2 regions of the Staphylococcus sp. GDY8P57P genome follow, and region 1 is predicted to be linked to the other one. Evidence: predicted binding sites of a transcription regulator. Region 1 holds the regulator's gene; the other holds the start of a gene.

Region 1 (6,323 bases):
CAAAACGATATAAGCAATACGACAACTCGGATAAAGTGATTTTGAAAATGTACTAATATAGATTACTTTGTCTTTTTTATCTAAACTTTGTAAAGCGGGAATAGGTTTACCGTAATATCTGAATTCTGAATCATAATCATCTTCAATAATATATCTACTATGTTTCTGATGAGCCCATTTAATGAGTTGGGTACGTTTTTTTAAGTTCATGACATAGCCAGTTGGGAATTGGTGAGATGGTGTGATATATACAATATCATTATTAGAATTAAGTACGTCAGTCATGTTTATTCCGTCTTTCTCAACAGTTGCTTGAATATAATCGTGATTGTTTTTATCCAAAACATGTTTAATTGGTGGATAACTTGGTTTTTCTATTATGAATGACGATGTTTTAAGAATATCAGTAATCATGTTAAGTAATTGCTCAGTAGAAGACCCAATGATAATTTGATTTGGATGACATGACACACCTCTACTATTAAATAGATAATGTGCGATTTGTTGTCGTAAATTTAGTTCACCTTGTATGTCTCCTTTTTCTAAAAGCGCTAATTCATTATCTTCAAAGGCTTCCTTTGCAAATTTTCTAAATAGATTTAGAGGGAAATATTCGGCATCTATCTCTGCTAAATTAAATGCATACTTATATTGGTTAGTGTCAATTGGATTCGCTTCTGTTTCAATAGATGGGCTATTAACATTAATGACAGGGAGAGACTGTATATCAGATACATAATAGCCGGAGCGAGGTTTAGAGTATATAAAACCTTCATCTAAAAGTAGTTGATAGGCATGCTCAATAGTTGTATGGCTAAGTGATAAATGTTCACTTAATTGGCGCTTTGATGGAAATTTATCTTGTGTTTGATATTGACCTTCGATAATTTGATTTTTCAGCTGCTCATATAATGCTATATATAATTTTTGCTTTTTCATTTTAAACTGACCCCTAATTTTATAAATAAATTGTACCTTTTTAAATATCAGTTTATAACTTAAAATGAATTTAATCAAATGTGAAAAGGGGTTAATATTATGTCTAAAATCGTAGGATCAGATCGAGTTAAACGAGGAATGGCTGAAATGCAAAAAGGCGGCGTTATTATGGACGTTGTTAATGCAGAACAAGCTAAAATTGCTGAAGAAGCTGGCGCTGTTGCCGTTATGGCTTTGGAACGTGTACCATCTGACATCAGAGCAGCTGGTGGGGTAGCACGTAGCGCTAATCCTAAAATTGTTGAAGAAGTAATGAATGCTGTATCAATTCCAGTTATGGCAAAAGCACGTATCGGTCACATTACTGAAGCACGTGTATTAGAAGCTATGGGTGTAGATTATATTGATGAATCTGAAGTATTAACACCTGCAGACGAAGAATACCACTTAAGAAAAGATCAATTCACTGTTCCGTTTGTGTGTGGTTGCCGTAACTTAGGAGAAGCTGCACGTCGTATTGGTGAAGGTGCTGCGATGTTACGTACTAAAGGTGAACCGGGTACTGGTAATATTGTTGAAGCTGTTAGACATATGAGAAAAGTTAATTCAGAAGTTAGTCGTTTAGTTGTTATGAATGACGATGAAATTATGACTTATGCTAAAGAATTAGGTGCGCCATATGATGTGTTAAAACAAATTAAAGATCACGGACGCTTACCTGTTGTTAACTTTGCAGCTGGTGGTGTTGCTACACCTCAAGATGCTGCTTTAATGATGGAATTAGGTGCTGATGGTGTGTTTGTTGGTTCAGGTATTTTTAAATCAGAAGACCCTGAGAAATTTGCTAAAGCAATTGTTCAAGCTACGACGCATTACCAAGATTATGAACTTATCGGTAAATTAGCTTCAGAATTAGGCACAGCAATGAAAGGTTTAGATATTAATCAAATTTCATTAGAAGAACGTATGCAAGAGCGTGGTTGGTAATTTATGAAGATTGGTGTATTAGCATTGCAAGGTGCCGTACGTGAACACATTCGTCATATTGAACTTAGTGGTCATGAAGGTATTGCAGTTAAAAAGGTTGAACAATTAGAAGAAATAGATGGATTAATTCTTCCAGGTGGAGAATCTACTACACTAAGAAGATTAATGGATCTATATGGATTTAAAGAAAAGTTACAACAGTCTGATTTACCAATGTTTGGTACATGTGCAGGCCTTATCGTACTTGCGAAAGATGTCGAAGGTGAAACTGGCTATCTGAAAAAATTGAATATCACTGTTGAACGTAATTCATTTGGCAGACAAGTGGATAGTTTTGAAGCAGAGTTAGATATTCAAGGTATAGCTGAAGACATTGAAGGTGTATTTATTAGAGCACCTCATATTGCTAGTGTTGAAGAGGGCGTAGAAATATTAAGCACTGTGGGCGAAAAGATTGTTGCAGTCAAACAAGGAAAATATTTAGGCGTATCATTCCATCCTGAATTAACGGATGATTATAGAGTGACACAATACTTTATCGATCATATGGTCAAATAAAAAAGAATAGTAGGTAATGGAGAGACGCATTTGAGTGTTTCCATCTATGAAAATACCCTAGAACTTCTAATTGTCAGAAGTTCTAGGGTATTTAATTTCAATATTAGATAAAGAATCCAGCGATTGCTGCTGAAATAAATGATACTAATGTTGCCCCCAATAATAATTTAAGTCCAAAACGTGCTACGACGTCACCTTTTTCAGAGTTAAGTGATTTGATAGCACCTGAAATGATACCAATTGAACTGAAGTTAGCGAATGATACTAAGAATACTGATGTAACACCTTTAGCATGTTCAGAAATATCTTTTAAGTTTCCTAATGATTGCATTGCAACGAATTCATTAGATAATAATTTAGTTGCCATAATTGAACCAGATTTAACAGCATCTTCCCATGGTACACCAGCTAAAAATGCTAATGGTGCGAAGACAAATCCAATTAACGTTTGGAAATCCCATGTAATTGCGCCACCAGAAACAAAGCTGAAGATACCACTAACGATACCATTTAATAATGCGATGATGGCAATATAACCTATTAACATCGCACCAACGATTACTGCAACTTTGAACCCGTCTAAAATGTATTCTCCCAACATTTCAAAGAATGATTGCTTTTTAGTTTCGCTTTCGTCTACTAATAGTTTATCGTCTTCTTCATTAACTTTATAAGGATTGATGATAGAAGCAATAATGAAACCACCGAATAAGTTTAATACTACTGCTGTAACAACGTATTTAGGCTCAATCAATGTGAAGTAAGCACCGATAATTGACGCTGATACTGTCGACATTGCTGAAGCGGTTAATGTGTACAAACGTTGTTTAGGTATGTAAGGTAATTGTTGTTTTAATGAAATAAACACTTCCGATTGACCTAAGATTGCAGCAGCTACTGCGTTATAAGACTCTAAACGTCCCATACCATTAATTTTAGAGATTAAGAATCCTAAAACATTAATAATCCAAGGTAAGATTCGAGTGTATTGCAAGATACCAATTAATGCTGAAATAAATACAATTGGTAGTAATACGCTAAAGAAGAATGGTGGGTTTTTTGGATCGACAAATTTGAATCCGCCAAACACAAAGTTAACCCCTTCTGCAGCTTTTTGTAATAAGTAGTTAAATCCTTCCGAAATGCCCCCAATAACTGTAATACCTGCTGTCGTTTTTAATAAAATAAACGCAAATACAAGTTGGATGACTAATAAAAGACCAACATATTGCCAGCGAATATTTTTTCTGTCAGAGCTAAACAAAAATGCAAGTGCCAAAAAGAAAATTATCCCAATAATCCCAATAAGAATATGCATAATTCTACTCCTTTAAATTTTTCTTAATTAATATAATACATTAAATTCTTGCATGTAACATCATTATTTTAGAAAATTAAAAAACAAATTGGTTGAAAAAGGTCAAAGATGCTCATATAATATAGTCAAAGAAGGTCAAAAGAGGTGGTAAATCATGCACAACATGTCTGACATCATAGAACAGTACATTAAAAAGTTATTTGAAGAAAGTAATGAAGACGTGGTAGAAATTCAACGAGCTAACATTGCTCAACGTTTCGACTGTGTACCTTCTCAACTAAATTATGTTATTAAAACTAGATTCACAAATGAACATGGTTATGAAATAGAAAGTAAGCGTGGTGGCGGAGGTTATATCCGAATCACTAAAATTGAAAATAAAGATGCAACGGGGTATATTAATCACCTATTGCAAATCATTGGGCCATCTATTTCTCAACAACAAGCGTATTATATTATAGATGGTTTGCTAGATAAGGGACTCATCAGCGAAAGAGAAGCAAGAATGATTCAAGTAATCGTAGATCGCGAGACATTAAAAATGGACGTGGTTGCTCGAGATATCATTAGAGCCAACATATTAAAACGCGTATTACCAATCATTAATTATTATTAATAGAAAAGCGAGGTGTCTATGTGTGCTTTGTGAAAACTGTCATTTAAATGAAGCAGAGGTTAAACTCACAGTAAAAAGTAAAGAAGGCACTTCTGAGAAATGGGTATGTTCTATATGTGCGCAGGGTGAAAATCCTTGGCAACAAAATGAAAATACATCGCCACATTCTCAGTTTCAAGACGATATTGAAGAAGCTTTCGTCGTCAAACAAATATTGCAACATTTAGCAACTAAGCATGGAATTAATTTTCATGAAGTGGCTTTTCAAGAAGAGAAGCGATGTCCAACATGCAACATGACTTTAAAAGATATTGCACATGTAGGGAAATTTGGTTGTGCAAATTGTTATGCTACATTTAAAGATGACATTGTAGATATAGTAAGACGTGTGCAAGGTGGACAATTTGAGCACGTAGGTAAAACGCCTCGTTCTTCTCATAAGAAACTTGCCATCAAAAAACAAATCGAAGAAAAAACGAAGTATCTCAATGTATTAATTGATGAACAAAACTTTGAAGAAGCTGCTATCGTTAGAGACGAAATAAAAGCATTGAAAGACGAGAGCGGGGTGGAACGCAATGAGTGATATGAATACGCATATCAGTGAATGGATGAAACAAACAGAAGAATCTCCAATTGTGATGTCTTCCAGAATCCGATTAGCTAGAAATTTAGAAAATCATGTCCATCCACTCATGTTTCCCTCAGAACAAGATGGCTTTAGAGTGATAAATGAAGTGCAAGATGTATTGCCTGATTTGTCTCTCATGCGTTTAGATACAATGGATCAACAAAACAAAATGAAACTTGTTGCTAAACATTTAATTAGTCCTGAACTTATTAAACAACCGGCATCAGCAGTGTTATTAAATGAAGACGAATCGATCAGCATTATGATTAATGAAGAAGACCATATACGCATACAAGCAATGGGAAATGATTTGTCATTACATGATTTATATAACAAAGCGAGTGATATTGATGATACGTTAGATCAATCGCTAGACATTAGTTATGATGAACATTTAGGGTATTTAACAACATGCCCAACTAATATTGGTACAGGTATGAGAGCAAGTGTGATGCTACATTTACCAGGGTTATCCATCATGAAACGTATGAATCGTATTGCACAGACCATTAATCGTTTTGGTTTTACGATTCGAGGTATATATGGAGAAGGCTCGCAAGTTTATGGCCATATCTATCAAATCTCAAACCAATTAACACTTGGTAAAACTGAAGAAGAAATTATAGATAATTTAACTGAAGTTGTTCAACAAATTATAAATGAAGAAATGCAAATTCGTGAACGCTTAACGCATTATAATGAATTGGAAACGTTAGACCGTGTTTATCGGTCATTGGGTATCTTACAGAACAGTCGAATTATTTCAATGGAAGAAGCTTCCTATCGTTTAAGTGAAGTGAAATTAGGTATTGATTTAGGGTATTTAACATTGAAAGACTTTCAATTTAATGAATTAATGGTGAGTATTCAATCAGCGTTTATTTATAACGATGAAGATGAAACAATCTCTGTAAATGAGAAGAGAGCAGATATATTAAGAGAATATACACAATAGGAGGTAAGAAATATATGCTATTTGGTAGATTAACTGAACGTGCACAACGTGTCTTAGCACATGCGCAAGAAGAAGCTATACGTTTAAATCATTCTAATATAGGTACAGAACACTTACTACTTGGCTTAATGAAAGAGCCAGAAGGTATAGCCGCTAAAGTATTAGAGAGTTTCAATATTACCGAAGACAAAGTGATTGAAGAGGTTGAGAAATTAATCGGCCATGGACAAGATCAAACAGGAACATTGCATTATACACCTAGAGCCAAGAAGGTAATTGAACTTTCAATGGACGAAGCTAGAAAGTTACATCATAATTT
Region 2 (6,323 bases), on a different contig from region 1:
CTTTATTACGCCATTAATTCTAGCAGTTGTCTTTACAATTGTTATTGCTATTTTAGGTGCAATGATAAAACCAGATGACTTTACCCGCCAAGGTAACAGACATATTTAATAACATAGCATGTTTATTAAAGAAACAAATGCGATAAGTGAAACAAGTACACTGTTTCATTTATCGCTTTTTTAATTTGATAATAAAGCACCTAAACTACTTCTGGATGCCCTTCAGCCCCCATCAATAATGCTAATCTGGTTTTCACCACTATGTCCGAAAAGTAACGTTGCTTTCTACTTGTAATAGTCATTACCCAAATTATCCCAGTATAATGATTAATTTAAATATTACTTATACTTAAACAGGTCCTATACCTTACCTTTTCCAATTCCATTTACAGGGTTAAAATCAATCTTTATTATTCAAACTGACTTACCACTTTTCTTTACCTACATCTTGTCCATAATCTATTTCATCTTCAATATATATACCTCCATTTTTATAATAATTATGAATTTGTTCTTTTATTGATAGTTCCTTTTTAGAAAATACAACCTTTCCATCATTAGTGACATATACATCTAAATCATCACCAATCTCCAAATCAGCTTGCTTTAAAATATGTTTATTTAAAGTAATTGCTTGACTATTACCATTTTTAAACACTTTTGCGGAATTCATTTTAGATTGCCCTTTTCTTTTTGCTTAATATTATATATAAAATGTACTTACTTAAGCATATGTTTTGTTATCTTACATATTGTTTCTCAAATAGTGTGGGTGAGACGCCTCTAGGAATAGCATCAGCTTAAGACAAAACTACAATTAAAAAGCAATTCATCACAATCTACAAGACTTTGAAAAAGGCTTCTAAAGTGATGAATTGCTTATCCTTACTAACCATTGGCTTAAGCCATGCCTAGGGCAAGCGAACCCAACACTATCTAGAAACACACTAAACTTCACAAAAAAACCTAGAAAGTGCGCATCACACTCTCTAGGTTTCCCATAATCATTCATTATTCATTTTTAGGCTTTTGCACATCGAAAGTTAACGCATCGTTGCCATCTAAATCTACTTTAATTAAAGTACCCTCTGGCATACTTTCTTTAATCATCATACGTGCTAATGGTGTTTCAATTTGACGTTGTACAAAACGTTTCAATGGTCTTGCACCAAATTGTGGTTCATAAGCTTCTTCACCCAACCATTTTTTCGCGTCATCAGAAACTTCAATAGAAAGTCGTTGATCCATTAAACGAATATTTAATTGAGTTAAAATTTTATCAACAATCATACTCATATCGTTAACAGATAATGGTTTGAATAATACAATATCATCCATACGGTTTAAGATTTCAGGTTTAAAGAAAGCATGTAAGCTATCCATTACAGCTTTTTCAGTGTCTTCAGTAATTTCACCTGTATCTTTGACATTCTCAAGTAATACTTGAGAACCGATGTTACTAGTCATAATGATAATTGTGTTTTTAAAGTCAACACTACGTCCCTTAGAATCAGTTAAACGACCTTCATCTAAGATTTGAAGTAACACGTTGAATACATCACTATGTGCTTTTTCAACTTCATCAAGCAAGATTACTGAGTATGGGTTACGTCTAACCGCTTCAGTTAATTGACCACCTTCATCATGACCAACATAGCCTGGAGGAGCACCAATTAATCTAGAAACAGAGTGTTTCTCCATATACTCACTCATATCAATTCGAATCATATGTTTTTCAGAATCGAATAATGATGCAGCTAATGATTTAGCCAATTCAGTTTTACCTACACCAGTTGGTCCTAAGAATAAGAAACTACCAATTGGTCTATTAGGGTCTTTAATACCTGCACGTGCTCTTACAACAGCATCAGATACCAAGTCTACCGCTTTATCTTGACCTACCACACGTTCGTGTAAAATATCACTTAAACTTAATAATTTTTCTCTTTCTGTTTCAACTAATTTAGAAACTGGAATACCAGTCCATTGACTCACAATGTCGCCAATTTCTTCGTCAGAAACGACTTCACGAATCATGCGTTCACTATCACCTTGTTCATCTTGGTATGCTTCTTCAAATGCTTTTAACTCTTTTTCTAATTGAGGAATGGTACCATATTGTAATTCAGCTGCTTTTTCAAGATCGCCTTTAGTTTGTGCATCTTCTAAAGCTTGACGACTACGGTCTAATTCAGCACGTTTTTCTTGTACTTTTGCGATTTTTTCTTTTTCTTGTTCAACACGAGATTGTAATGATGCTTGTTTTTCTTTTTCATTTGAAAGTTCTTCTTGTAGTTCTTCTAAACGATGTTTACTAGCATTATCAGATTCATTTTTTAATGCACTTTCTTCAATTTCTAATTGCATGACACGACGGTTCACTTGATCTAATTCAGTTGGGTTTGAACCCATTTCAGTACGAATTGTGGCACAAGCTTGGTCGACTAAGTCGATGGCTTTGTCAGGTAAGAATCTATCAGTAATGTAGCGATCTGATAATTCAGCTGCTGCTACTAAAGCACGGTCTTGAATGCGTACACCGTGATATACTTCGTAACGTTCTTTCAAACCACGTAAGATTGAAATTGTGTCTTCTACGTCTGGTTCACTTACGCCTACTTTTTGGAAACGACGTTCTAATGCAGAGTCTTTTTCAATATATTCTCTGTATTCATTTAAAGTAGTAGCACCGATACAATGTAACTCACCACGTGCTAACATCGGTTTCAACATATTGCCGGCATCCATTGCGCCGTCTGTTTTACCTGCGCCAACTAACATGTGAATTTCGTCGATGAATAAGATGATTCGTCCATCAGACTCTTTCACTTCTTTAAGCACTGCTTTAAGACGTTCTTCGAATTCACCTCTAAATTTCGCACCCGCAACTAAGGCACTTAAGTCTAATTCGAAAATTGTTTTATCTAATAATGATTCAGGTACGTCTTTACGTACAATACGTTGTGCCAAGCCTTCAACAATCGCTGTTTTACCTACACCTGGTTCACCAATTAAGACTGGGTTATTTTTCGTTTTACGACTTAAAATTCGAATGGTATTACGAATTTCTTCATCTCTACCAATAACAGGGTCCATTTTACCTTGGCGTACCTCTTCAACTAAGTCACGACCATATTTCTCTAAAGCTTCATAATTTACTTCTGGATTTTGTGAAGTCACATGATTTCCCCCTCTAACTTTAGTTATAATTTCTTTTACAACTTCTTCTTTATTTCCAACAATCTGTTTTGTTGTGTCATCGATATCCATCGCAGCACGTAGGACGTGTTCCATTGAGATATAGTCATCTTCGTATTCTTTCATGTATGATTCAGCTTTATTTAATAATTCATTCGCTTTTGAACCAATATATTGTCCGTATTGAATATTATCTCCTTGTACTGAGGGATATTTTTTTAATTTTTCGTTATATGCTTGATTTAATTTATCTGTATCAATATTTGCGCGTTCTAATATACTTTTAAATAAACTATCAGTTTCTTCTAAAGTTCCTTTTAAAATTGCTTCGATTTCAATGTTTTGTAATTCGTTTTCTTTACTCAATTCAATGGCTTTTTGTAATGCACCTTGAATTGCATATGTCATTTGATTAATATCCAAATTTTTCACCCCTATTGATTTGATAAGAGCAAGGCCAAGTACTTCTTCTTTTTTGACTTTGACTTTCTTTGACCTTAATTACATTATAGACCCTCTTAAATGATTAATCAACAGTTATACTCAACTTTTTTATTTTTCTAAAATAGCTTGTACATGCATGTTTGACGCGCTTAATAAAGCGCTTTTATGCTATGTTTTATCACAGTTCCTTCAAGTATAAACATCAAATAATCGTCAAATTAAATAAGAGACTGAAACGGAATTCTTATCGAATTCATCGTCTCAGCCTCACGTGAATGACTAGTATTGAGTTAATTAAAGAAGTGCATTCTCAATTCAGTCAGCTACAACGCATGAGCTACATAGCTCAACTGTTTATTTTTGTTTCAAACGCTTAGCATATCTTATTTATTGTTCGAATTTTTCTTCATCGCTTTAATTATTTCATCAGATAATGCTTTTACACCACTATTTTCAAGGTGAACGCCATCTGGTGCGAAGTATTCAGGATGTCCTGCAGAGCGTTGGTACCAATCTACTAAGGTTACATTTTTATGCTTTTTAGCAGCATTAGCAAGCTGTTTATTAACGTTATCTTGCCAATCACGAGGTACACGTGTATTTACTAAATAAATTTGTGCTTTACCAAACTTACTGATTAATTGATTTAATTCTTCCTCTGTAAAATCACCGTTAGTACCTAGTTCTAAAACAACTTTATCTGAAGGTTTATTATAGTTAGAATAATTGCCTGCAATTGAGAGCGCCTCTTGTAAATGGCGACCTACTTTACCATCAATCGTTGCTTTAGGCACTTGAGATTTAAATGTCTCACCAATATCTACCATTACTGAGTCTCCAATGAGTAATGGACTTATATCGGTATACACCTGTTTTTTACTTTTACTATTGCTATTTGAACCATCGATTTTTATATTTTCACCAGGCATCATTCTGATTAAATATTTATCTTGCTCATTCGTATTAAATGAATTTGCTTTATTTTCAATGTCATCTTTTCCAAAACGGTCAAAGACCCCAATAAACATTAATACTATTGGTATTAACGCTATTATTGATATGATCGTTCTGATGAATTTAGGTCTTTTTAGATGATTGAATGAAAATGCCTTGAAACCTTCACGTCTAAACGGTGTCTCTACATATCGATATGATAATTCAGCAAATAATACTGTAAGTACGATATCGATAGCATACACATAGATTGGAAGCTGTCCATCAACAAAGTGGATGTGTATAAAGCTTATAACAGGAAAATGCCATAGGTATAAACTGTATGAGCGTTTACCAATATAAACGAATACGCGATTACCTAATGCTTTAGCTAAAATGCTAGATGGATGAACTACACTAGCAATAACGAATAACGTCATACCTGATATAAGATAAAATCCACCATTATAAATCCATGAACTCGTATCTTTTACTGTGAAGAATAAGTATATCAGTAGGAGAAGTCCTATTATACCGATTCCATCAATTGAACGTTGCAACACCTTTGGCGGATGTGCTTTCAATTTAAACGGTGGCCATAAAAATGCTAATATTACACCTAATAATAATGTTTGTAAGCGTGTATCTGTCCCAAAATAAACTCTAGAATATCCAACGTTGGGTTGAGAAATAACGACCATCGCTAATAAAGATGCTAGAGAAATAATCCATAATATCAAAGTGACGTTGCGATATTTTTTAATCGTTAAGAGTAAAATAACTAACACGAACGGGAAGAACAAATAGAACTGTTCTTCTATTGCAAGTGACCATAAGTGTTTTAATGGCATAAATGAAAATTGCTCGAAGTAGTTAACATCTTTGGCAATATACCACCAGTTCGACACATAGAATAATGCGGCTATAATGTCATGTTTAACTCGTACAATTTCCTGTGGTTCAAATATTAATGTAGCAATTCCAACGACAATTAATAACGCAACAACTGCTGGAAGTAACCGTTTTACGCGTCGTAACCAGAATTGTTTCAGGTTTATTATGCCCTTTTCTTCGTATTCCTTTAAAAGCAAGCTTGTAATTAAATATCCAGAAATAACGAAGAAGGTATCTACACCTATGAATCCCCCTGTAAGCCATTTCCTGTTTAAATGGTAGATAATAATACCTAAGACAGCAATTGCTCTTAGTCCATCTAAACCAGGCATGTAACGCATTTTAGTCTTACGTTGATTCCCTTTTTCAAAATCTTGTTTCATTGTTCACATTCTTTCCCTATTAAATAATAAATTTTGATAAATTCATTAATTACTAAAGCACTGAAAATCAGGATAAAACGAAAGCCGATGATCAACAACATGAGTGAATATGATTTAGCTTAATATTCTTTAATATTTTAATGTGTATGATTAAATCGAGTTTTATACTTAGATGTCTGAGCTTGAACTATAATATTATTTTATATAATTTGGCGCATTTATTATAAATTTTCATAAATGCAAGTACAATTTAAATCATTTTATATTGTAATTCTTATGTATTGTAGTATAACGCTTAAACAAATTCAATTTATATTACAATTATGTCATTTATTAACATCATTTTGTCACTATACGCACTGAAGGTATGACTTTGAAACGATTTCGTTAAAAAGTTAAGATCATTTAAAATAAAAAAACAATAGTACATCATCATCGTGTACTATTGTTTCTAAGCGATTAATTAGCCAA

The links. The regulator CtsR, encoded in region 1, represses protease genes until heat stress. The targets are predictions, from matches to a motif close to ATGGTCAATAAAGGTCAAACA.
Region 2: clpB (ATP-dependent chaperone ClpB) is a predicted target of CtsR. The motif match lies at 3,677-3,697, and genes of this name have one in related genera.

What each region holds. Positions count from the first base shown of each region.
Region 1 is NZ_JAESLK010000017.1:59,512-65,834, reverse strand. It holds gene pdxR (MocR-like pyridoxine biosynthesis transcription factor PdxR) at 1-939, opposite strand, end outside; gene pdxS (pyridoxal 5'-phosphate synthase lyase subunit PdxS) at 1,039-1,926, shown strand; gene pdxT (pyridoxal 5'-phosphate synthase glutaminase subunit PdxT) at 1,930-2,484, shown strand; gene KA878_RS05170 (NupC/NupG family nucleoside CNT transporter) at 2,588-3,802, opposite strand; gene KA878_RS05165 (CtsR family transcriptional regulator) at 3,957-4,418, shown strand; gene KA878_RS05160 (UvrB/UvrC motif-containing protein) at 4,441-5,004, shown strand; gene KA878_RS05155 (protein arginine kinase) at 4,997-6,004, shown strand; partial or broken gene KA878_RS05150 (ATP-dependent Clp protease ATP-binding subunit) at 6,019-6,323, shown strand, end outside.
Region 2 is NZ_JAESLK010000018.1:343,804-350,126, forward strand. It holds gene KA878_RS06900 (YjzD family protein) at 1-109, shown strand, start outside; gene KA878_RS06905 (AbrB/MazE/SpoVT family DNA-binding domain-containing protein) at 425-673, opposite strand; gene clpB (ATP-dependent chaperone ClpB) at 1,012-3,621, opposite strand; gene KA878_RS06915 (acyltransferase family protein) at 4,026-5,852, opposite strand; gene KA878_RS06920 (metal-sulfur cluster assembly factor) at 6,316-6,323, opposite strand, start outside.